3 regions of the Rhizobium viscosum genome follow, and region 1 is predicted to be linked to each of the others. Evidence: predicted binding sites of a transcription regulator. Region 1 holds the regulator's gene; each other region holds the start of a gene.

Region 1 (7,856 bases):
AAGGCGAGCACGCCCTTGCCGAGAAGCTGTTCCGGCTCGGTTTCGCCTGCCGCAATCGCCTTGTCGAGCGAGGCCTGATCGAAGCGGGCATAGGCCCGGACGTTTTCCGGCGTGGAGAAATCGGCAACCAGGAGATCGACGGGACCGTCGCTCTTGGTCTGGACAGTGAACTTGCCCTCGAATTTCAGCGAGGTGCCGAGCAGCACCGTGAGCACCACCACCTCTGCCAGAAGGCGGGCGACGGGCGTGGGATAGTGATGGCGTTCGAGGATTGAATCCAGCATCGGGCCGAGCTGGACGGCGCGACCGCGCACATCCAGCCCTTCCACCTGGAAGGGGACGACATGATCATCGCCGGCGAAATCGAACTCGCCGAGGGCGGCGGCAGCTTCTGCCATGGCTTTCACTCCTGTTTTGTCAGAGCAGCCGGCTAGCGCACCGGCTGCTTGCGCAGCCGCGAGTTTAGGACTCGCGACATCCGATTATGGTTCAGATCGCGCCCAGGCACCAAGCAAGAATCGACTTCTGCGCATGAAGGCGGTTTTCCGCCTCATCGAAGACCACGGATTGCGGGCCATCGATCACCTCATCCGTCACCTCCTCGCCGCGATGGGCGGGGAGGCAATGCATGAACAATGCATCTTTGCCGGCCTGCGCCATCAAATGCGCGTTGACCTGATAAGGCTGGAAGACATTGTGACCGCGAGCCCGATGTTCCTGATTCATGGAGACCCAGGTATCGGTCACCACACAATCGACGCCGGCGACCGCACGGTCAGCATCATGGTAAAGCATGATTTCGGCGCCCTCATTGCGGGCCCAGTTCAGATAGTGATCCTTCGGCTCGGAACCAAGGGGTACGGCCATGTTCATGCGGTAGCCGAAACGGGCAGCCCCTTCCACGAGGGAATGCAGCACGTTGTTGCCGTCGCCCGTCCAGGCGATCGTCTTGCCCTTGATCGGGCCGCGATGCTCTTCGAAGGTCATGATATCGGCCATGATCTGGCAGGGATGGGTGTCGTCCGTCAGCGCGTTGATGACAGGCACCGTGGCGTGCTCGGCAAGCTCCAGCATACGGCTGTGGTCGGTCGTGCGGATCATGATGGCATCGACATAACGCGACAGGACCTTGGCGGTGTCGCCGATCGTCTCGGCGCGGCCGAGCTGCATTTCGGTGCCGGACAGGAACAAGGTCTCGCCGCCGAGCTGGCGCATGCCGACATCGAAGGAGACGCGGGTTCGCGTGGACGGTTTTTCGAAGATCATGGCGAGCATCTTGCCGGCGAGCGGCTTGTCACCGCTACCTGCCTTGAAAGCCTGCTTTCGCAGCTTGGCATCGTCCATGATGGTTCTGAGGTCGGACGTGGTGACTGCAGAGAGATCGAGGAAGTGTTTGGGGGAAGCCATTGTTCGTTACCTGCTACGCCCGCCGGCGGGCGGGGCAATGTCCTATCAAGCGGTCTTCTTGACCTTGGCGGCACGGATGCTTTCGGCAGCGCGTTCGAGACGGGAAAGACCCTCGCGCGCCTCCTCGGCGGTTACGACCAGCGGCGGCAGCAGGCGGATGACATTATCGCCTGCCGGGATTGCCAGAAGGTGTGCTGCGCGGATCTCCTTCAAGAGTTCTGCCGAGGGAATGGCAGCCTTGACGCCGAGCAGCAGACCTTCGCCCCTGATATCTTCGATCACATCGGGATAACGATCCTTGAGCGATGCAAGGCCCTGGCGGAAGATCAGAGTGACATCGCGCACGTGCTGCAGGAAGCCCTCGGCCAGGATAACATCGAGGACCGCGTTACCGACGGCCATGGCCAGCGGATTGCCGCCGTAGGTGGAACCATGCGTGCCGGCCTTCATGCCCGAGGCTGCTTCTGCGGTCGCAAGGCAGGCGCCAAGCGGGAAGCCGCCGCCGATACCCTTGGCGACCGCCATGATATCAGGCGTTATACCCGACCATTCATGGGCGAAGAGCTTGCCGGTGCGGCCGACGCCGGTCTGGACCTCGTCGAGGATGAGCAGCAGGCCATGCTCGTCGCAGAGCTGGCGGAGCGCCTTCATGAATTCCGACGTCGCCGGACGGACGCCGCCCTCGCCCTGCACCGGCTCGATGAGGATGCCGGCCGTCTTGTCGGTGATAGCGGCACGGACAGCCTCGACATCGCCGAAGGGCACCTGATCGAAACCGGGGGTCTTCGGGCCGAAACCTTCGAGATACTTTTCCTGGCCGCCGGCGGCGATCGTCGCCAGCGTGCGGCCATGGAAGGCGCCTTCGAAGGTGATGATATGGAAGCGCTCGGGATGACCCTTGGAGAACTGGTACCGGCGTGCCGTCTTGATGGCGCATTCGAGCGCCTCGGCGCCCGAATTGGTGAAGAACACCTTGTCGGCGAAAGTGGCATCCGTCAGGCGCTTGGCGAGCTTCTCCTGTCCCGGCACCTCATAGATATTGGAGAGATGCCAGACCTTGTCGGCCTGATCCTTGAGGGCGGCCACGACATGCGGATTGCCATGCCCCACGGAGGTAACGGCAACGCCCGCGCCGAAGTCCAGATATCGCTCGCCTGTTTCGGTGATCAGCCACACGCCTTCGCCTCGCTCGAACCGCAATGGGGCACGAGAATAGGTGTCATAAAGCGGCGAGGCTTCAGCCATGGCGCGATCTCCTGATCAGGTTCTGAGGCACCGGACTCCGGCTAAGAAAACCAGGTCCGAAAAATTAAAAATGCCGCCTTTCGGCGGCCTGGATCACTATTTACTTTTCGCACTGCAATGTCAACAAAACTGAGGATTTAGCGCATGCGTCAAGCCTGCAATCGGCTTTACAGGTCTATCAACAGCTAATGTTGCAGAAATGACTCTCTCGGGAAGCAAGTTGGGGAAAACCTCGAATTCGGATTCATCGGATTCCTGCGACTCTTGTCACAGAGTCAGGCTCACACTAGGTTAAAGTTCAATTACTAGACTGCATGCGGCGGAACTAGTCACCAAAATTGATCAGGCGTTTCTTGCTTCGGAGACTTCCGAGGCAACGGTGAGGGATTCTGCCATCACCAACGCGAAAGGTGGAGACAGGGCAATGAACTGGACAGACGAGCGTGTCGAGAAGCTCAAGAAGCTTTGGTCGGAGGGGCTGAGCGCCAGCCAGATCGCTGCGCAGCTTGGCGGCGTCAGTAGAAACGCTGTTATCGGCAAGGTTCACCGGCTCAGTCTTCCCGGCCGCGCCAAGGCCGGCGGCACGGCAACCGCCGCGCGCGCACCGAAGCGCAATACGTCGGCTCCGCGCGCGCCGAACTATGCGTCTCGCATCACCACCCGCACCGTTACCCGCCAGCAGGGCGCAACGATGCTGAAGGAAGAGATCGAGATCGAAACGGTCGAGGAAATGGAATACGTGCCGGCCAAGAACGTGGTCGTGCCGATCTCCCGCCGCCTCGGCCTGACGGAACTGACGGAGCGCACCTGCAAGTGGCCGGTCGGCGATCCGATGAAGGACGATTTCTATTTCTGCGGCTGCGACTCCCCGGATTCCTCGCCCTACTGCAATTATCACCAGCGCCTCGCCTACCAGCCGGTCAGCGAGCGCCGCAAGGCTGTCCGGGTCGGCTGACCCACGATTTTCCAACAGACGCAAAGTACCATCACCCCTCCTCGCCTTGCGCGGAGGGGTGATTTTTTAGCCGGCACAGGAGGGCTGGAAAACGGCTCCTGACCACGACTATTTGTCGGAGGCCGATCTCTGCCGTCCGTTCGCCATGCCGGACAATGCGAACTTATGTGGCCAAGGCCACCAAGCGTCTCAGCCCCAGACTGGCATGGAATGGTGGTCATGGCGCCGTAGCGCGATTTTCTGATACAGATGCGGTATTCTTGTCGAGTAGCACGGCGCAAACAGTCGCTCGGGGGTGCCAATGGAGATCGATCCAAAGCGGATGACAATCGGATTCGTCGGGACGGGCACGATTACCGACGCCGTCGTCACCGGATTGGGCAAGACAGCGTTTCGCGACACACCGATCGTGCTGTCACCGCGCAGCGCAAGCGTCGCGGCCCGCCTCGCGGAGGCAAACCGGAATGTATCGATCGCTTTGGGCAACCAGGATGTTCTCGACCGCTCCGATCTCGTATTTCTGGCAGTGAGGCCGCAAATTGCCGAGGAGGTCATCCGCTCGCTCCGATTTCGGCCGGGCCACCATGTCATCAGCTTTGTCGCGGCCACGCCAATGGATCAACTGCTGGCGTGGATCGATGAGCCGGTTCGCCTGAGCCTGGCAATTCCACTTCCGTTCGTTGCAGATCTCCAGGGGGCGACCGCGATCTACCCGCCCGACGAGGTTTCCCACGCCCTCTTTTCGGCGCTCGGAACGGCGATCCAGGTTGAAGACAAGCAGGAGTTCGAGCTTCTCGCGGTGGCAAGCTGCCTGATGGCCAGCTATTTCGGCATCCTGGACGCGACGTCGACCTGGCTCCAGAGCAAGGGGCTTTCGGGAACGGCTGGCGACGCCTACCTCCGTCAATTGTTTTCCGGCCTCGCCCATGCTGCCCGATCAAAACCTGTGGCGAGTTTTGATGAACTCATCGGCGAGCATTCGACCAAGGGCGGATTGAATGAACAGGTGCTCGAGGACTTTCGCGAGTTCGGCGGCACTGCGGCTTTGCAAAAGGCTCTTGATCGAATTCTTGTGCGCATCCGTCTGTAGAAAGCAGATCCTCTCGAGGTTCGCTTTCTGCGCCTGGTGTCGGCTTTCATGAGCTAGGGGTGCCAGATATGCAAACGGGCCGCCCGGCAAGCGAGCGACCCGTCTGGACCTCCGATCACTCGGATTAAGCTTCCATGGAATATCCCGCGCCGCGGACGGTGCGGATGACATCCTGCATGTTGGAGAAATTCAGCGCCTTGCGCAGGCGGCCGACATGGACGTCGACAGTGCGTTCGTCCACATAGATATCGTGGCCCCAGACGCCATCGAGGAGCTGCGAGCGGGAGAAGACCCTGCCCGGCGACGACATCAGGAATTCGAGCAGGCGGAATTCGGTCGGGCCGAGGCGGACTTCGCGGCTCTTGCGATGGACGCGATGGGTTTCGCGATCGAGCTCGATATCACCACATTTCAGAACCGTCGACAGCACCTCCGGACGGGCGCGGCGCAGCATCGCCTTGACGCGGGCAACGAGTTCCGGCGTGGAGAAGGGCTTGACGACATAGTCGTCGGCGCCGGTCGAGAGACCGCGAACGCGCTCGCTCTCTTCGCCGCGTGCCGTCAGCATGATGATCGGCAGGCGCTCGGTTTCCGGCCGCATGCGCAGCCGGCGGCAGAGCTCGATGCCGGAGACGCCGGGCAGCATCCAGTCCAGGATGAGCAGGTCCGGCGTGCGCTCCTGAAGCCGGATTTCGGCCTCGTCGCCACGAAGGATCGTATCCACCTCGAAACCTTCAGCTTCGAGGTTGTAGCGGAGAAGCACGCTCAGCGCCTCTTCATCTTCAACAACTGCAACTCTTGGGATCATGCGTGTCAGTCTCCTAATGCATGATCCTTAAACCGGGGGTGATTTAAGCGGGGGGACCATGCAGGAACTCGGAATGGGCTGCGACCCATGCGCGCCCCAGCGGGGCGCGCACATAATCGGCAGTTCAGGATTACTCCGTCACCGCACCAACGGTATTGGCGCTGTCGTCCTTCGGACGCTCGCCTTCCGGCTGGGCGCCAGTTGCCATGTAGTAGATCGTCTCGGCAATGTTGGTCGCATGGTCGCCGATGCGCTCGATGTTCTTGGCGCAGAAGAGAAGATGCGTGCAGCTCGTGATGTTGCGCGGATCTTCCATCATGTAGGTGAGGAGTTCGCGGAACAGCGAGGTGTACATCGCGTCGATCTCATCGTCGCGCTCGCGGATGGACTTGGCCTTGTCGGCCGAGCGATTGGTGTAGACGTCGAGCACTTCCTTGAGCTGGACGAGTGCCAGTTCGGAGAGATGCTCGAGACCGCGGGCGAGCTTGCGCGGAACGCCGGTGCTCTGGACGGCGATGACGCGCTTGGCCGTGTTCTTGCCGAGATCGCCGACGCGCTCGAGGTCGGCGGCGATGCGGATCGAACCCATGATCTCACGAAGGTCGGAGGCCATCGGCTGGCGACGGGCGATCGTGACGATCGCCTTGTCGTTGATCTCGCGCTCCGCGTGATCGAGGATCACGTCGTCGGAAATGACCTTCTGGGCGAGTGCGGTGTCACCGTTAACAAGCGCACGGACGGCGTCGGCGCCCATCTGCTCGGCAAGGCCGCCCATCTCGGAAATGCGCCGGGACAGGAATTTCAGATCGTCGTCATAGGCGGAAAAAATATGTGTCGATGCCATGGGGCTTTGTCCTCGAAAATCGGGAAGGCTTCACATCGCCAAAATCAGCCGAACCGGCCCATGATATAGTCCTGGGTGCGCGGATCGTCCGGATTGGTGAACATCTTGTCGGTATCGTTTTCCTCGACCAGGTTGCCGAGGTGGAACATGGCCGTACGCTGTGATACGCGAGCGGCCTGCTGCATGGAATGCGTCACGATGACGATGGTGTAGTTCTCACGCAGCTCGTGGATCAGCTCTTCGACCTTGGCAGTCGCGATCGGGTCGAGCGCCGAGCACGGCTCGTCCATCAGGATGACTTCCGGGCTGACGGCAACGGCGCGTGCGATGCACAGACGCTGCTGCTGACCACCGGAAAGGCCGGTGCCGGATTCATGCACACGATCCTTGACCTCATTCCAGAGGCCGGCGCGCTGCAGGCTCGACTCGACGATCTGGTCGAGGTCGGCCTTGGACTTGGCGAGGCCGTGGATGCGCGGGCCGTAGGAGACGTTCTCGTAGATCGACTTCGGGAACGGGTTCGGCTTCTGGAACACCATGCCGACGCGGGCGCGGAGTTCGACGACGTCGATATCAGGATCGTAGATATCGTCGGTGTCGAGCGTGATCTTGCCGGTGACGCGGCAGCCATCGATCGTGTCGTTCATGCGGTTCAGCGAACGCAGGAAGGTGGACTTGCCGCAGCCCGACGGGCCGATCAGGGCAGTCACGGTGTTTTCGCGGATGTTCAGATTGACATCGAAAAGCGCACGCTTCTCGCCGTAATAAACGGAGACATCCTGACCGATCATCTTATACGGGACGTTGCTCATTTTCTGGTCCAGCGCCTTCTCGACTGCGGCTTCCGTCAACATGTTCATGATCTTTACTCCGTTTACCAGCGGCGCTCAAAGCGACGACGCAAGAGGATAGCTCCGATGTTCATGACGATCAGGAACAGGAGCAGGACGATGATGGCACCCGAGGTTCTTTCCACGAATGCGCGCTCGGCTTCGTTGGCCCACATGTAGACCTGAACCGGAAGTGCCGTGGAGGGATCGAGCGGAGTGGTCGGCGCCTGGGCGACGAAGGCGACCATGCCGATCAGGAGCAGCGGCGCAGTTTCGCCGAGCGCGTGGGCAAGGCCGATGATCGTGCCGGTGAGGATGCCGGGCATTGCAAGCGGCAGCACATGGTGGAACACCATCTGCATCTTCGAGGCGCCGAGGCCAAGGGCTGCCGAGCGGATCGACGGCGGCACGGCGCGCAATGCGGCGCGGGTGGCGATGATGATCGTCGGCAGCGTCATCAGGGTCAGCACCAGGCCGCCGACCAGCGATGCCGAACGCGGCAGGCCGGCGAAGTTGATGAAGACCGACAGGCCGAGCAGACCGTAGACGATCGACGGAACGGCAGCGAGGTTGTTGATATTGACCTCGATCAGGTCCGTCAGCCTGTTCTTCGGCGCGAATTCCTCAAGGTAAATCGAGGCGGCAACGCCGATCGGCAGCGCAAGTGCGAGAACGAT
Region 2 (7,856 bases), on a different contig from region 1:
AGCAGCAGATGCGGCTCGCGCAGCCCGCTGCCCGTCGTCGCCGGGAGATTGATCGGCTGGCCGCGCCGCCGTGTCGGCCCGATGCGCGGACAGAAAACGGCCATGACGATTGTCAGCGTGAAGCCGAAGATCATCACCGGCAGCACCATGGCGCCGCCCCAGTTGCCAACCAACTCGCCGCCGATCAACGTGGAAATAATGAAGGCGACTGAGCCCCAGACGCGCATGGAGCCATAATCGAGCCCCCAGCGGCGCACACCCGAAATCACGATCGATTCGACGACCGGCACATAGGGCGCGAAGGTCGCGCCCTGCAGTGCAAAGACGATCAGCACCGGCCAGAAATTCGTCGTCCAGCAGAGGGCGATGGCCGTCAGCAGCGAAAGGATGCCTGACCACAGGAGCACATGTGCCCTCTCCTGCATGCGATCGGCGAAGACTGCCACGATCGGCGCCACGAGAACGCGCACCACCATCGGTACGGCCAGAATCGTGCCGATCTGATGGTCATTGAACTGGTGAGTTGCAAGCCAGACGGGGAAGAAGGGCAGAACGATACCGTTGACCAGCAGCGGCGCGCTGTAACACAGCGCGCTAAGCTGCCGGAAGCGCGGCGGCGCTCCCTCACCCGTCGAGGGATTTTGTGCGGGAATCATGATGGACCTGAAGGAAACTATGCGTTGCCTAACACATCCAATCCAACACGACTATGGCGAGAAATAGCCCAACCGTAACGTTTCGAAAATAACTCGAAACGATTTAAAAAATAAATGGGGCCTGTCGCCCGACGGCAACGGCTAAATTCATGATGCACCGGCAAGGCCGGCGCGGTAGACGCACATTATTCAGGCAGCCTGCGGGGCGAGTTCGCCCTCTTCAAGCAATTCGATAGAGGTCAGGGCCGGCACGTTGCTGGTCAGCGCACGCCAGGTGATGAGTTCGAACGTACCGTCTTCATGCTCGACGATCGCCGTGCAGCTTTCGACCCAGTCGCCGGTATTGATGTAGCGGATGCCGTCCATATCCTCGATCACGGCGTGATGGATATGGCCACAGATGACGCCGTCGGCACCGCTCTTGCGGGCTTCTTCGGCAACCACGCGCTGGAACTCGCCGATGAAGTTGACGGCGTGTTTGACCTGCAGCTTGGCCCAGGCCGAGAAGGACCAGTAGGGCATGCCGAGGTGGCGGCGGACGGCTGCGAGCACGATGTTGATGCGGATCGCCGTGTCGTAGGCCCAGTCGCCGAGATAGGCGAGCAGCCGGGCATTGCGCACGACCACGTCGAATTCGTCGCCATGCAGGATCAGGTACTTCTTGCCGTCGGCGCCGTCATGGATGATGCGCTCGACCACCTCGATGCCGCCGAAATGCATGCCGGGAAAGGCGCGCAGGAATTCGTCGTGATTGCCGGGGATATAGACGACACGCGTACCCTTGCGCGCCTTGCGCAAGAGTTTCTGGACCACGTCGTTACAGACCTGCGGCCAGTACCAGCTGCGCTTCAGGCGCCAGCCATCGACAATATCGCCAACGAGGTAGATCGTGTCTGCCTCGTGATATCTAAGGAAATCCAGCAGGAAATCCGCCTTGGCGGCCTTCGAGCCGAGATGCACATCGGAAATGAAGAGGGTGCGGAAGCGCCGAGGTTCCATCATGTCTGTCACAAGCCTTTCCGCTCGTGTCCCATCGTTCTTCGTCTGATCTTCCAAAATCAGACTCGTGTTTCAGGAAGATGACAAGGCTGCGGGAAAAGCGCTGCAAACCTGTTCATACAGGCTAGATGTGGAGCGCCGGGCGACCTTTCCACGGTGCTTCACCGGGAACGTCAACCGCCCCCCTTCGAGGCACTGGCCGACTTCACGCCAACACCTTCACATTCCGGCGCTGGCGCGAAACTCCCTCCCTAAAACATCAATCCTCAGGCAGTCCGCACCGTCGCCATCGGTTTCACGTTCTGGTTCATCCGGAACAGATTGTTCGGATCGTAACGCCGCTTGATCTCAGCAAGGCGGGCGTAGTTGGCGCCATAGGCGGCTTCGACCCGGTCGGTTTCGTCGTCAGGCATGAAGTTGATATAGGCGGTTCCCACAGCATGCGGCTTGGTGGCCTCGAAAAGCTCGCGCGCCCAGCCGACGCAGCTTCCATCCATCCCGGTTTCCCGCCAGCGGGCATGCACGTTCATGACGAAATGCGAGCTGCGCTGCGGAAATGCGGTGGCTTCGTTGGCCACGCGGCCGGCAGCCCCTCCGACATGGCCGATGAAGATCTCGCATTCCGGGCCGGGCAGCCTGCGCATCGCCTTGAGCAGCACGTCGATCGCCGCATCGGACAAGGAAGCGAAATCCTGGCTCTTCCAGTAATTGCGCGCACCTGGTGTGAGCAGCGGATCGAAGGCCTGCTGCCAGCCGGTGAACGGCATCGGGCCGACGATATCGGCAATCGGCTTTCCGATCGCGCGCAACCTGGCCGCAGCCTTTTCACCCGCCGCGACATCTCCGCAATAACACATCGCCAGCACCACGATCTCCTTGCCGTGCCATTCGGCCGGCAGGAAGGGCAGCGGCGGCGCCTGGCGCATCACCACCCAGCAGGTCAGTTCGTCGGGCGCCGCCTCCAGCGCCTGGCGGTATTCCTTCAGCACCTTTTCCGCATCGGCGAAGGGATGCACGACGAGCCCGGCGAGAACCTCGGTGTCGAGCGGGTTGAGCTTGAACTCGAAGGAGGTCACGACGCCGAAATTGCCGCCGCCGCCGCGCAGCGCCCAGAAGAGATCGGGCTTATCCGTCTCGCTCGCCTTGATCAGTTCGCCATCCGCCGTCACCACGTCGACCGAAAGCAGATTGTCGAGGGTCAGTCCAAATTTGCGGGTCAGCCAGCCGAAGCCGCCGCCAAGCGTCAGGCCGGCGATGCCTGTCGTGGAATTGATGCCGGTCGGCAGCACCAGCCCGAAGGCCAGCGTTTCCTTGTCGACATCGGCAAGCGTTGCGCCCGGCTCGATCCTGGCACGCCGCGTCTGCGGATCGACCCGCACCGATTTCATCGTCGACAGGTCGATGACGACGCCGCCGTCGCAGACGGCGTTGCCGGCAATGCCGTGTCCGCCGCCGCGCACCGAAACGAGAAGATTGTTGTCGCGCGCGAACCGCACCGCCCGAACGACATCGGCAGCGCCCGCGCAGCGCGCGATGAGGCCGGGCCGTCGGTCGATCATCGCATTCCAGATCGCCCGCGCCTCGTTGTAATTCATATCCTTGCTCGTCAGGAGACTGCCGCGAAATCCGGCGGCAAATGCATCGATGGCCACGTCATTGACCATCGTCTGACCCCTTTGCAGGGTCGTGAGGTTCAAGTTGTCCATGATTTCCTCCATGCGACCGGCGCCCCGCACCGTCGCACGCGGCATTCTGCGCTTGCCGCCCTCGCCAGACAAGTTTCCCCAAAAGGATTAGCTGGCGGCAGCCGTTCGGCACCAAGGGCCGCTCCGCCCCCGCACGAAAACTTCCCCCACGCCGCATTTCCATACTGTCGCCCGTATCCGATTGATGTATGGAGAAGTCTTCAAAAGACTTCGAACGACGCACCGGAGGCGGCGATGGATCACCAGGAAAAATCCAAATCGGAAAAGAATTTGACGGGCGGCAGCCTCGACGACCAGGCGCTTTTCTTCCACCGCTATCCGCGCCCCGGCAAGCTGGAAATCCAGGCGACCAAGCCGCTCGGCAACCAGCGTGATCTGGCGCTTGCCTATTCTCCCGGTGTCGCCGCCCCCTGCCTCGCCATCCGTGACAATCCGGAGCAGGCTGCCGACTACACGTCGCGCGCCAATCTCGTTGCCGTCATCTCCAACGGTACCGCCGTGCTCGGCCTCGGCAATATCGGCCCGCTTGCCTCCAAGCCGGTCATGGAAGGCAAGGCCGTTCTCTTCAAGAAATTCGCCGGCATCGACGTCTTCGATATCGAAGTGGATGCTGATGATGTCGACCAAATGGTTTCCACAGTCGCCTCGCTGGAGCCGACCTTTGGCGGCATCAACCTCGAGGATATCAAGGCGCCGGAATGCTTCCGCATCGAGAAACAACTGCGCGAGAAGATGAAGATTCCGGTCTTCCATGACGACCAGCACGGCACCGCAATCATCGTTGCCGCCGCCATCCTCAACGGCTTGGAACTCGCGGGCAAAAAGATCGACGAAGTCAAGATCGTCGCCTCCGGTGCCGGTGCGGCGGCCCTTGCCTGTCTCAACCTGCTCGTGACGCTCGGCGCCAAACGCGAAAACATCTGGGTCCACGATCTCGAAGGCCTCGTCTACGAAGGCCGCCTCGAGCTGATGGACGAGTGGAAGGCCATCTACGCCCAGAAGAGCGACACGCGCACGCTTGCCGAAAACATCGGCGGTGCTGACGTCTTCCTCGGCCTGTCCGCTGCCGGCGTCCTGAAGCCGGAACTCCTGGCCCAGATGGCCGAAAAGCCGCTCATCATGGCGCTCGCCAACCCCACGCCCGAGATTATGCCGGATCTGGCTCGCGCCGCCCGCCCCGATGCGATGATCTGCACCGGCCGTTCCGATTTCCCGAACCAGGTCAACAACGTCCTCTGCTTCCCCTATATTTTCAGGGGTGCGTTGGACTGCGGCGCCGAGACGATCAACGAGGAGATGAAGATGGCGGCCGTGCGCGCTATCGCAGCCCTCGCCCGCGAAGAACCGTCGGATGTTGCAGCCCGCGCCTATTCCGGCGAAACCCCAGTCTTCGGCCCGGATTATCTCATCCCCTCGCCCTTCGATCCGCGCCTCATCCTGCGCATCGCCCCTGCTGTGGCAAAGGCTGCGGCCGAAAGCGGCGTCGCGCGTCGCCCGATCGCCGACTTCGATGCCTATCTCGACCAACTGAACCGCTTCGTCTTCCGCTCCGGCTTCATCATGAAGCCGATCTTCACGGCGGCAAAGACGGCAGAACGCAAGCGCGTCATCTTCTCCGAAGGCGAGGACGAGCGCGTGCTGCGCGCCGCCCAGGTTCTGATCGAAGAAGGCATCGCCGAGCCGATCATCATTGGCCGTCCGCAGGTCATCGAAACGCGCCTGAAGCGCTACGGACTGCGCATCCGCCCCCTGTCGGATTTCGAGGTCATCAACCCCGAGGACGATCCGCGCTTCCGCGAATATGTCGATCTCTATCTGCAGCTGGTCGGCCGCCGCGGCGTCATCCCGGAAGCAGCCCGCACCATCGTACGCACGAACACGACCGTCATCGGGGCGCTGGCGCTGAAGCGCGGCGAAGCCGATGCGCTGATCTGCGGCCTCGAAGGGCGTTACGAGAAACACCTTCGCGATGTGCGCCAGATCATCGGCAAGCGTCCGAATGTGCGCGATTTCTCCGCGCTCAGCCTGCTGATCTCGCAGCGCGGCGCGACCTTCTTCACCGACACCTACGTGACCTTCAACCCGACGGCTGAGGAAATCGCCGAGGCGACGGTTCTCGCTGCCGAAGAAATCAAGCGCTTCGGCATCACCCCGCGCGCTGCCCTCGTCTCGCATTCGAACTTCGGCTCGCGCGAATCCGAAAGCGCCACGAAGATGCGCAATGCGCTGCAGCTGGTGCGTGAGGCGGCTCCCGAACTCGAAGTCGACGGCGAAATGCACGGCGAAAGCGCGATCTCCGAGGAACTGCGCCGCCGCGTCATGCCGCATACTACGCTGCATGGCGAAGCCAACCTGCTGGTCTTCCCGAACCTCGATGCGGCCAATATCACCCTCGGCGTCGTGAAATCGATGACCGACGGCCTGCATGTTGGCCCGATCCTGCTCGGCACGGCGATGCCGGCCCATATCCTGGCGCCGTCGGTCACCTCTCGCGGTGTGGTCAATATGGCAGCGCTTGCTGTCGTCGAGGCATCGCAGCCGGCGTAATTCTCGCTGCGGCCGTCTGTGAAGCGACGGCCGCTGACATCAGGCATATCAGGCACGCCGTATCGAACGGCGTCCCTGATCCGACAGTTCATCCGCGCGTTCGTTGCCTTCAATGCCGGAATGGCCCTTGCACCAGGCAATTGTTATCGATGGATTCCGGGATAGCACGATGTCGAGCGCTTTCCAGAGTTTGGCATCTGATATCGTTCTGTTTCTGGCCCTGCCGTTCGGGTTGCTTTTCTTCCAGCCGTTGTTCTTCCAGATGGGGCGCCAGATGTTGCAGCCTTCGACGGTGTAGACGGAATCGGACCAGATGATCGCGGCTGTGCCGGGTACCGTGCGGCTGATCCAGATCACCGCCTCAAGCACCGCGGTCAGTTCCATCGTGTTGTTGGCACCATTCTCCACGCCGCCGAAACCGGTGCCTATTTCCACCCCGTCGCGATAGGCGATGAAGGCCCACCCGCCGTGCCCCGAGCGAGGCTCAAAACAACCATCCACGAAGAGGTGCAGGCCGTGCCCGGTTTCCGGTATTCCTGATGTCGTTTCGGTGGGGCGGATTTCGTCGGAAATACCTGTCATATCAGCTGTCTAGAGATCAATGGGCTCCCCGCTTGATTGCAGGAGCGAAGGGATGGAAGCGTCAGGCTTGCTGGATAAGAATGCAAAAATGCGCTAGGAATTACTGCGAGCTTATTAAGGGAAATGCGTTAAGACAAAGCGCGGTGAATTGAAGCCGCAATTCACCGATAGAAGCTTTTTCTCACTCCGGGACGACGTCGTGAAGCGCCGAAACCTGTATCTTGTTTTCTTTCTGGCATTCGCGGTTCCGGCAGCAGCTGAGACCAACGCGATCTGTGAAGATCTGCGCGGGCGCCTGGCCGACCTGCCGCAAACCTTCGGCAACAATGGTCCCGAGATGCGCCAATATGCAGGCGCGCTTGCCGAGCAGAATCTCGAACTGCGCAAGGTGCGCAGCGATCTGCGCCGGTATGGCTGCACCTCCGGCAGCATGGTCGTCCTCGGCGGCGAGAATGCCGGCTTCTGCCAGGAGCTCGTTCAATCCGAAGCCAGGATGGTGGACAATGTCCGTTACCTGCAGGACCGCCGTAACGAATTGCGCCAGTCCGGCGCCGATCCAGCCCGCGAAGGCCTGATGGCGGCCCTCGAGGACAATGGCTGCAACAGCGACAGCTTTACCGAATCCGCACACGGTGACGCCTATGCGCCCGCTCCTTCCATCGAGGAGCAGGCGATGCGCGGCGATACCTTCATCCCGCTCGGCGGCGGTGAGCGTTACGGACTGCCGCGGGCGGAAATGCTCTCGCCCGTCAGCACCATCTGCGTTCGCACCTGCGACGGCGGCTTCTTCCCGATCAGCAACAATGCCACTTCGATCGATTTCGGCCGCGATGCCGCGACTTGCTCGAAAATGTGCCCCGGTGTGGAGACGGAACTCTATTACCGCGATATTTCCAGCACCGAAGCCTCGAACATGATCTCGACGGCAACAGGCGCCCCCTATGGGACGATGAAGAACGCGTTCGCCTACAAGACCCGCGCGCCCGGCGAAAAATCCGCCTGCTCCTGCAATCTCAGCGCCTATTACGAGGAAATGCGCAAGAGCCAGGCAGCCTACGCGCCGGCGCCCGAGCCGAAGGGTTCGATCACCACGATCCACACCGAAGCCCCGAAAGCCGCAAGTACCCCGCCTGCCCCGCAGGCCCAGGTACCGGATCGTCCGTATGATCCTGCGAGCAACAAGGTGCGTCAGGTCGGCCCGCAATTCCTGGCCGGCGACCAGGGCAAGATCGATCTCACCAATCCAGCGACATCAGGCCCGCAGCCCCAACAGCAGCAACAATAATCACGGTATCGGCAGTCGAGATCGCGTCTTCAAATTGACGAGCGATGCTCCTTGAAGGCAGCTGCCAGCGTGCGAAGGGCC
Region 3 (7,856 bases), 130 kb from region 1:
CTTGCCATCGGAGACAGGCGACAGATCGCAATTATTGGCGACGAAAGGACCAATGGACTGGCGCCGCAGTGCCTGTTCGACGACGGGATGGCGCCCGCCCTCGATTGCAAACATCTTCGAGCCATCGACCAGCGGCCGGCAATAGGCCTGTTCCTCCGCAAGCAGTGCCAGACCTGCTGCGACATCGATGACGGCAAGGGCTCGCGCACCAGCCTTGATCGCTTCTGCCTCTGTAACAGTCGCCTCCATCATCCGGTCGAAAGCTTCAAGCTCGATTTGCAGCGCGCGGTCGGCGGCGTTGGCGATGCGGCTTTCGAGGTCGGCAAGCTCCGTCGTGGTGAACCGCATGGCATTTGCCATCGTCTGCCGGTGGATGAAGCGAGCCTTCGCCTCGGCCGTATCAGTCATCGGCCCGGCATTGCCTGCGGTGACTTCGATGAAATAACCGAGGATATTGTTGTGCTTGATCTTCAGCGACTTGATGCCGGTCTCTTCGGCATATTGCAGCTGCAGGCCTGCAATGACCCGGCGCGACTGGTCGCGCAGCGCCCTGACATCGTCGAGGTCGGCATTGGCACCATCGCGCAGGAAGCCACCATCGCGTTTCAGAAGCGGCAGTTCTTCCGCGAGGTTTTCGGCAAGCAGAGCTTCGAGTTCGGATGGTAGAGCCTGCAGCCCCATGCGCGCCTGTCCCAGCTCCTCCGGCAGCATCGCGCTTCCCAGCAGATCGGCGATCTGAGCCGCAGCACCAAGCCCCTGCCTGATAGCCCAGAGATCCCGCGGACCGCCACGGTCGAGCGCCAGGCGGGAGAGGGCCCGCGGCATGTCGGGTACATGTTTCAGCGCGTCGCGCAGGTCGCCGCAGAGCGATGGTTCCTGCATGAGGAAGCCGATCGAATCCAGGCGCTCATTGACGCGGGCGGGATCGGTGAGCGGGGACATCAGCCGTTCGGCAAGCAGGCGCCCCCCACCGCCAGTGGTCGTGCGGTCGATCGCCTTCAGTAGCGTGCCGTTGCGATCACCGGAGAGTGTGCGCACAAGTTCCAGATTGGCACGGGTGGCCGGATCGATGAACAGCGTCGAGGCGCCGCTCTCCCGTTCCGGTCTGCCGAGCGGCGGCCGTTCGGCAATTTGCGTCTTCTCCACGTAGGCGATGGCTGCCGCCGCGGCCGCCAGTTCGGCGCGCGAAAAACTTCCGAAGCCGTCGAGCGTCGAAACCTCGAAATAGCGTGCTATGCGCGTTTCTGCCGTCGCGCTGTCGAAAAGCACAGCCGGCTGCGGAACGGCGGTGCGGCCGAGTACATCGAAGACCGATTTCAGTTCGGCGTCATAAAACATCGTATCGGGAACGATGAGCTCGCGCGGATCGATGCGCAGGATATCGGCGAGCAGTCGCGATGCTTCCGTTTCCGCCAACCGGAAGACGCCGGTGGAAATATCGATCCAGGAAAGCGCCAGCACAGGCTCGGAAGAACCGCGGATGCGCGACAGCGTCATCAGATAGTTCGATTCCGAGGGCGAAAGCAGCTTCTCCTCGGTAATGGTGCCCGGCGTGACAAGACGGACGACATCGCGCTTGACGACGGATTTCGAGCCGCGTTTCTTGGCTTCTGCCGGATCTTCAACCTGCTCGCAGACGGCGACGCGGTAGCCGAGCGAAATCAGCTTCTGCAGGTAGTCGTCGGCCGCATGCACAGGCACGCCGCACATCGCAATGTCCTGCCCCATGTGCTGGCCGCGCTTGGTGAGCGTGATGCCGAGCGCGCGTGAAGCCTCGAGCGCATCCTCGAAGAACAGCTCGTAAAAATCACCCATGCGATAGAAGAGCAGCGAATCCGGATTGTTCGCCTTGATCTCTATATACTGTTCCATCATCGGCGTCGCCGAGGCGCGGCTTTCCTCAGTCGCAAGCTCGGCTGCCGAGAAGGCTTCGTTTCTGCTGTCTATTCGTGCGTTCACGGAGGTGCAGTTTTTCCCAAAAAAACAGGTGCCAACCCTATCCGCGCGCCGCTATAGATGACAACAGCAATTGGGAAAGAGGAAAACGTCACCCACAGACGTTTGGAGGAGGCATGTCGCAGATGGAGAAGAAAGAACGGCCGGTGACCTCTGTTACCGACAAGGAAGCGCTCGAATTTCACGCGATGGGTCGGCCCGGCAAGCTGGAGATCAATCCGACCAAGCCGATGGCGACGCAGCGCGACCTCTCGCTGGCCTATTCTCCCGGTGTCGCGGTGCCGGTCAAAGCCATCGCCACCGATCCGGCCACTGCCTACGACTATACGACCCGCGGCAATATGGTTGCCGTCATCTCCAACGGAACGGCCATCCTTGGCCTCGGCAATCTCGGAGCGCTGGCTTCCAAGCCGGTCATGGAAGGCAAATCGGTCCTCTTCAAGCGTTTTGCCGATGTCGATTCCATCGACCTTGAAGTCGATACGGAAAATGTCGACGAATTCATCAATTGCGTGCGTTTCCTCGGTCCGTCCTTCGGCGGCATCAATCTGGAAGACATCAAGGCGCCGGACTGTTTCGTCATCGAAAGCCGTCTGCGCGAGCTGATGGATATTCCCGTATTCCATGACGATCAGCACGGCACAGCAATCATCGCCGCCGCCGGCCTTATCAATGCGCTGGAGCTGACCGGCCGCGATCTCAAGACCACTAAGCTCGTCTGCAATGGAGCGGGTGCTGCCGCTATCGCCTGCGTCGAACTCATCAAGTCGATGGGTTTTGCGCCTGAGAACATCATCCTCTGCGATACCAAGGGCGTCATCTATCAAGGGCGCACCGAAGGCATGAACCAGTGGAAGTCGGCGCATGCGGCAAAGACCGATACCCGGACGCTGGAAGAAGCGATGAAGGGCGCCGATGTGGTTTTCGGCCTGTCGCAAAAGGGCGCCTTCTCCGAAGAAATGATCGGCTCCATGGCCGACCGGCCGATCATCTTCGCCATGGCCAATCCCGATCCAGAAATCGCGCCGGAAGAAGTTGCCCGCATCCGTGATGACGCCATCATGGCGACCGGCCGTTCGGACTATCCGAACCAGGTCAACAACGTGCTGGGCTTTCCCTATATCTTCCGCGGCGCCCTCGATGTCCGCGCCTCGACCATCAATGATGCGATGAAGATTGCCGCTGTGAAGGCACTCGCCAGCCTTGCCCGTGAAGACGTGCCCGATGATGTTGCTGCTGCCTATCAGGGCAATCGTCCGCGCTTCGGCGCACAATACATCATTCCGGTTCCCTTCGATCCGCGCCTGATTTCAGCCATTCCGGCCGCTGTTGCCGAAGCGGCGATCGAAAGCGGTGTCGCCCGCAAGATCATCACCGACATGGCTGGCTACAAACGCGAGCTGTCGGCTCGCCGTGATCCGATCGCCTCCACACTCGCCAGCCTCTATGAGCGCGTGCGCCGCCATCCCAAGCGCGTGGTCTTCGCTGAGGCTGAAGAAGAGCAGGTGATGCGTGCCGCCATGTCTTACGCCAACCAGCAGCTTGGTACCGCGATCCTGCTCGGCCGCGAGGATCTGATCCGTGCAACGGCCGAACGTGCCGGTATCGACCTCAATCGTCCCGGCCTCGAGATCGTCAACGCCCGTATCTCGACCCGCGTCGAGGCCTATATCGACTATCTCTATGCCCGCCTGCAGCGGAAGGGCTACTTGCACCGCGACGCGCAGCGCCTGATCCACAATGACCGCAACCATTTCGCTGCCACCATGGTGGCGCTCGGCGATGCCGATGGCATGGTGACGGGCATCACCCGCAACTATTCGACGGCACTCGAAGATGTGCGCCGCTGCATCGACCATAAACCTGGCCATCGCGTGATCGGCGTATCCATTGCACTTTGCCGCGGCCGCACGGTCTTCGTCGCCGACACTGCGGTTCATGATATGCCGACGGCCGAGGAGCTTGCCGATATTGCCGAGGAGGCCGCAGGTCTCGCGCGCCGCATGGGCTACCAGCCGCGCGTCGCGTTGCTCGCCTATTCCACCTTCGGCCATCCGTCGGGCGAGCGTTCCGAGCGCGTGCGCGAAGCCGTAAAGATCCTCGACAGGCGCCGCGTCGATTTCGAATATGATGGCGAGATGGCCGCCGACGTTGCGCTGAACCGCAAGGTGATGGAACAATATCCCTTTTGCCGTCTCTCCGGTCCGGCCAACGTTCTCGTCATGCCGGCATTCCACTCGGCATCGATCTCGACGAAGATGCTGCAGGAACTCGGCGGCTCGACGGTCATCGGCCCCATCCTCGTTGGCCTCGATAAAGCGGTGCAGATCACCTCGATGGGCGCCAAGGACAGCGATATCGTCAACATGGCTGCGATTGCGGCCTATGCTGCCGGCTCTTGATAAATAAGAGAGAGCGGACCGCTTATGCGGTCCACTCTCAGACCGGCTTAGCCTGCAAAAGCGATCAGATTTCCATCCGGATCGCATACGATGAATGTTCTCGCACCCCAGGGCTCCAGCCTCAGCGGCTGATGAAACGGGACGCTGTTTGCGGTGTATTCGAGAAAAAGCGCCTTCACATCATCAAGCGTGATCGTCGCGGACAGGATGTCCCTCTCGCGCTGACGAAGTTCGGGATGGAAGGCAGGCATGTCGACGTGGCGAAGATTGAGCCTCGCCGCACCGCGAACGACTTGCGCATAAAACGGCGGTTCGCCGTAGGTAAAGGCGATCGTGAAGCCGAGCTTCTGTGAATAGAAATCGCAGGCGGCCTGGATATCGTCCACAAAAAGCTGCGGCTGTGCGTCAAGCAATGTCGGTTGGGAAGCGGATTTCCGTTGATCGGTTGCACTCATCTCCGTGAGCCCTTTTTTCAGCGCCGCCCAGCTTTCAAATCCCGCCTGTGCAGCCACCAGTTCCTGCGCATCCGCGAGCTTGAACCCAAGATCGAGGATTTGTTGGTCATCGAGATGGCGGTAGCGGGCAAGCCAATGGCGGATCTCTGCGGCGACAGGATAATAACGATCCTGGTGCCAGCGCTTGAATTGCTTGGCTTTCTTCCTGAGGTTTTCAAAATTTGGCATGGCGCAAGGTTTGGTCTTGTAGGCGGGCATAGCCCAGCCGGCACCATTGCCGATGCGCCCTACGGAAAACGCCGAATGAGAATGAATGGATGAGGCATCGCCGTCAAGCGGTGGCCGTCAGCTCGCGAAGCGCCCAGCGTCCGCGCCATAATAATTGAGATACCGGTCGGAGATACTGGAGATCGGCAGCACGATCAGCACGTCGGTCGTATTGAACGCCTGGTCGACGACCGCACTGGAGCCGACCATCGCGCCAAGGCGCAGGTAACCCTTGATGAGCGGCGGTAACGCCATCAGCGCCTTTTTCGGATTGACGCCTTCGGCCGGCATCAGGTCCATATCGCGCGCGAGATGCGGCAGGGCGCCGACGGCCCATTCGCCTTTGGCGAGCACGCTGTGATAGAGGAAGGATAGCGCCAGCGCGTGGCTTTCAGGATGCACGCCCGGGAAGGATGCGCAGCCGAACATGGCGCTCATGCCGTGCTTCAGCGCATAGGCCCAATTACCCTGCCAGAGCAGTTCGACCGTGCGCTTGGTGCGGTATTCCGGCAGCACACAGGAGCGTCCGAGTTCCATGAAGCGCTTGTCGGGATGGCGCGCAATGAGCGCGTCGATCGCAAATTCCGAAGCCGAGTAAAAACCGCCATTCGCCATGGCGACATCTTGCCTCAGCAGGCGATAAGTGCCGACAATCTGGTCTTCAGCATCGCCCTCGATCGAGCGGTCGAGAACGAGAAGGTGGTCGCAAAAGGCGTCATAAGCATCGAAGTCCCGCTCGCGGCGCATCGCTTCCGCAGGCAGCTGGGCCTTCATTTCCTCAACGAAAACACGGTAGCGCACGGCCTGCGCAGCATCGATCTCACGCGCGCTGCGGGCAAGGCGGGTCTCCAGATTGCCGATGCGGCCGAGAACATCGCCTTCCTTCGGGGCGGCAGCCGTCGACGGCCGAGCGGCCTCGGCAGCAGCGTCACAATTAAGGATGTCAACAGACATGGCGATTCTCCCGTCTCCGGCTTATCACACGCCATAAAACACTTATGTACGACAGGAAAGTGACATACCGAATTTGTGCACGCAAGAAACGTGCCGTTTTCCCCAGCTTTAGCGCGCCTCAGCCCGTCGGGCTGAAAGAGCAACAACCGCCTGCACTTCGGTGAGCAACCTGACCGGATCCACCGGTTTTACCATGACGCGATTGGCGCCGTTGAGCAAGACCTGTCGCCGCGATTCATCGCTCTTGTCCGCAGTCAGGACAATGACCGGTACGGGCTGAAGATCAAGCCGTCGTTCGTGTCCGCGCAGGCGTCCGAGCATGTCGATGCCGTTGCCGCCAGGCATGGAGAGATCGCTGATGATGATGTCGGGCCTGTCGTCACCCAGCGCAAAATCGAGCAGGGTTTCGAAATCATCCACATGCCTGACGGAATGGCCGCCTTTTTCCAGCATGACGCGCACCAGCATGGCGTTGATCGGATCGTCCTCGCCGAGGAGGACGGAAAGACCGCCGCCCATCGCCGTCCGTTCTGCGATGGAAGGGCCGAGCCCGGGCTGATTGTCGTTCAGCGCATCGCGCTTTTCCATACCGCGCATGCGTCCGCGCAGCACGTCGATCAGCGACTGCTCGCGCAGCGGCCGGATCAGCCACGCATCGAAGAGGTCGAGCGAATAGGAGTTACGTTCTTCCGGATTGACGAGCAGCACCTTGCGCAGGCCGAGTGCGGCGATCTCCGTGCGATCGGCGATATGCAGCGAGAATTCGTCCGACATGCGGTGATCGACGATGATATCGGTCGGCCGGTCGCCGCTGCGGGCAAGCGACAGCAGGCTTTCGCGCGCCGCCTCGCCACCAGCGACGAGGTGGCAACGCCCGCCGAGCGTCCTGATCGTTTCGGCGATTGCCGTGCGCGCTGCACCGGCCGGAGCGAGCAGCACGATGCTGTTTCCCGCCAGCAATGTATTTCGGGTGGCTGTATCCTCTTCCGAAAACTCGACAGGAAAGCGGATGGTGAACTGGCTGCCCTTGCCCCTCTCGCTTGCAACTGTCAGCGAGCCGCCGAATTCGCGTATGATGCGGGCGGAGATTGCAAGGCCGAGGCCTGTGCCGTTGCTCTTCTGGACAAGCGAGCCGCCCTGTTCGAATTCCCCGAATATGCGCGCCTGTTCCTCCGCCGTCATGCCAGGTCCGGTATCCGTGACGGTAATCGACAGCTCGCCGGCCGCCCTGGAGACGCGAATGAAGACGCCGCCGGTCTGCGTGAATTTCACTGCATTGCCGATGACGTTGAAAAGCACCTGTCGCAACCGTGCCGGATCGAAGCTCATCAGCTCCGTCACATCGGCGGAGACCGTAGCGCCGATCTCGATACCCTTTTCATGGGCGCGATGCGCCAGCATTTCCACGACGCTTTCGACGAGCTTGCGCAGCGATTCCGATCGCGGGCGGAGCTGGAAACGGCCAACCTCGATGGTGGAGAAGTCGAGCAGATCCTCGACCAGTTGCGTCAGTGCATGGCCGGACTGGCGGATGCTGGTCAGATAGTTTTGCTGTTCCTGCGTCAGCTTTGTTTCAGAAATCAGATGCGCCATACCGAGAATGCCGGATAGGGGCGTGCGGATTTCGTGGCTGACAGTGGCGAGCAGCCGAGATTTGGCGGCGCTGTTATATTCCGCCTTCTGCCGCGCCTCCTCGCGGCTTTCGGCCGCAAGCCGCTCTTCAGTCACGTCGCGCGCGATGCTCTGCAGAAGCAGTCGTCCGTTTGCCGGATCACGAGTCACGACATCGTGCCAGAGAAAGATGCGCTGTCCGGCCGGTGTC

Evidence for each region. The regulator PhoB, encoded in region 1, activates phosphate uptake and scavenging genes when phosphate is short. The targets are predictions, from matches to a motif close to TGTCATNNANCTGTCAT.
Region 2: H4W29_RS33080 (UDP-2,3-diacylglucosamine diphosphatase) is a predicted target of PhoB. The motif match lies at 1,725-1,741, and genes of this name have one in related genera.
Region 3: olsB (l-ornithine N(alpha)-acyltransferase) is a predicted target of PhoB. The motif match lies at 6,083-6,099, and genes of this name have one in related genera.

Annotation. Positions count from the first base shown of each region.
Region 1 is NZ_JADBEC010000001.1:1,350,717-1,358,572, forward strand. It holds gene H4W29_RS06795 (Hsp33 family molecular chaperone) at 1-398, opposite strand, end outside; gene argF (ornithine carbamoyltransferase) at 490-1,407, opposite strand; gene H4W29_RS06805 (aspartate aminotransferase family protein) at 1,453-2,652, opposite strand; gene H4W29_RS06810 (GcrA family cell cycle regulator) at 3,077-3,607, shown strand; gene H4W29_RS06815 (pyrroline-5-carboxylate reductase) at 3,909-4,697, shown strand; gene phoB (phosphate regulon transcriptional regulator PhoB) at 4,822-5,505, opposite strand; gene phoU (phosphate signaling complex protein PhoU) at 5,636-6,349, opposite strand; gene pstB (phosphate ABC transporter ATP-binding protein PstB) at 6,394-7,209, opposite strand; gene pstA (phosphate ABC transporter permease PstA) at 7,224-7,856, opposite strand, start outside.
Region 2 is NZ_JADBEC010000003.1:205,099-212,954, reverse strand. It holds gene H4W29_RS33085 (MFS transporter) at 1-656, opposite strand, end outside; gene H4W29_RS33080 (UDP-2,3-diacylglucosamine diphosphatase) at 846-1,658, opposite strand; gene H4W29_RS33075 (FAD-binding oxidoreductase) at 1,922-3,361, opposite strand; gene H4W29_RS33070 (NADP-dependent malic enzyme) at 3,596-5,908, shown strand; gene H4W29_RS33065 (ribonuclease H family protein) at 5,957-6,490, opposite strand; gene H4W29_RS33060 (DUF2865 domain-containing protein) at 6,690-7,775, shown strand; gene H4W29_RS33055 (LysR family transcriptional regulator) at 7,805-7,856, opposite strand, start outside.
Region 3 is NZ_JADBEC010000001.1:1,482,439-1,490,294, reverse strand. It holds gene mutS (DNA mismatch repair protein MutS) at 1-1,959, opposite strand, end outside; gene H4W29_RS07475 (NADP-dependent malic enzyme) at 2,073-4,358, shown strand; gene H4W29_RS07470 (bleomycin resistance protein) at 4,406-5,041, opposite strand; gene olsB (l-ornithine N(alpha)-acyltransferase) at 5,159-6,034, opposite strand; gene H4W29_RS07460 (hybrid sensor histidine kinase/response regulator) at 6,143-7,856, opposite strand, start outside.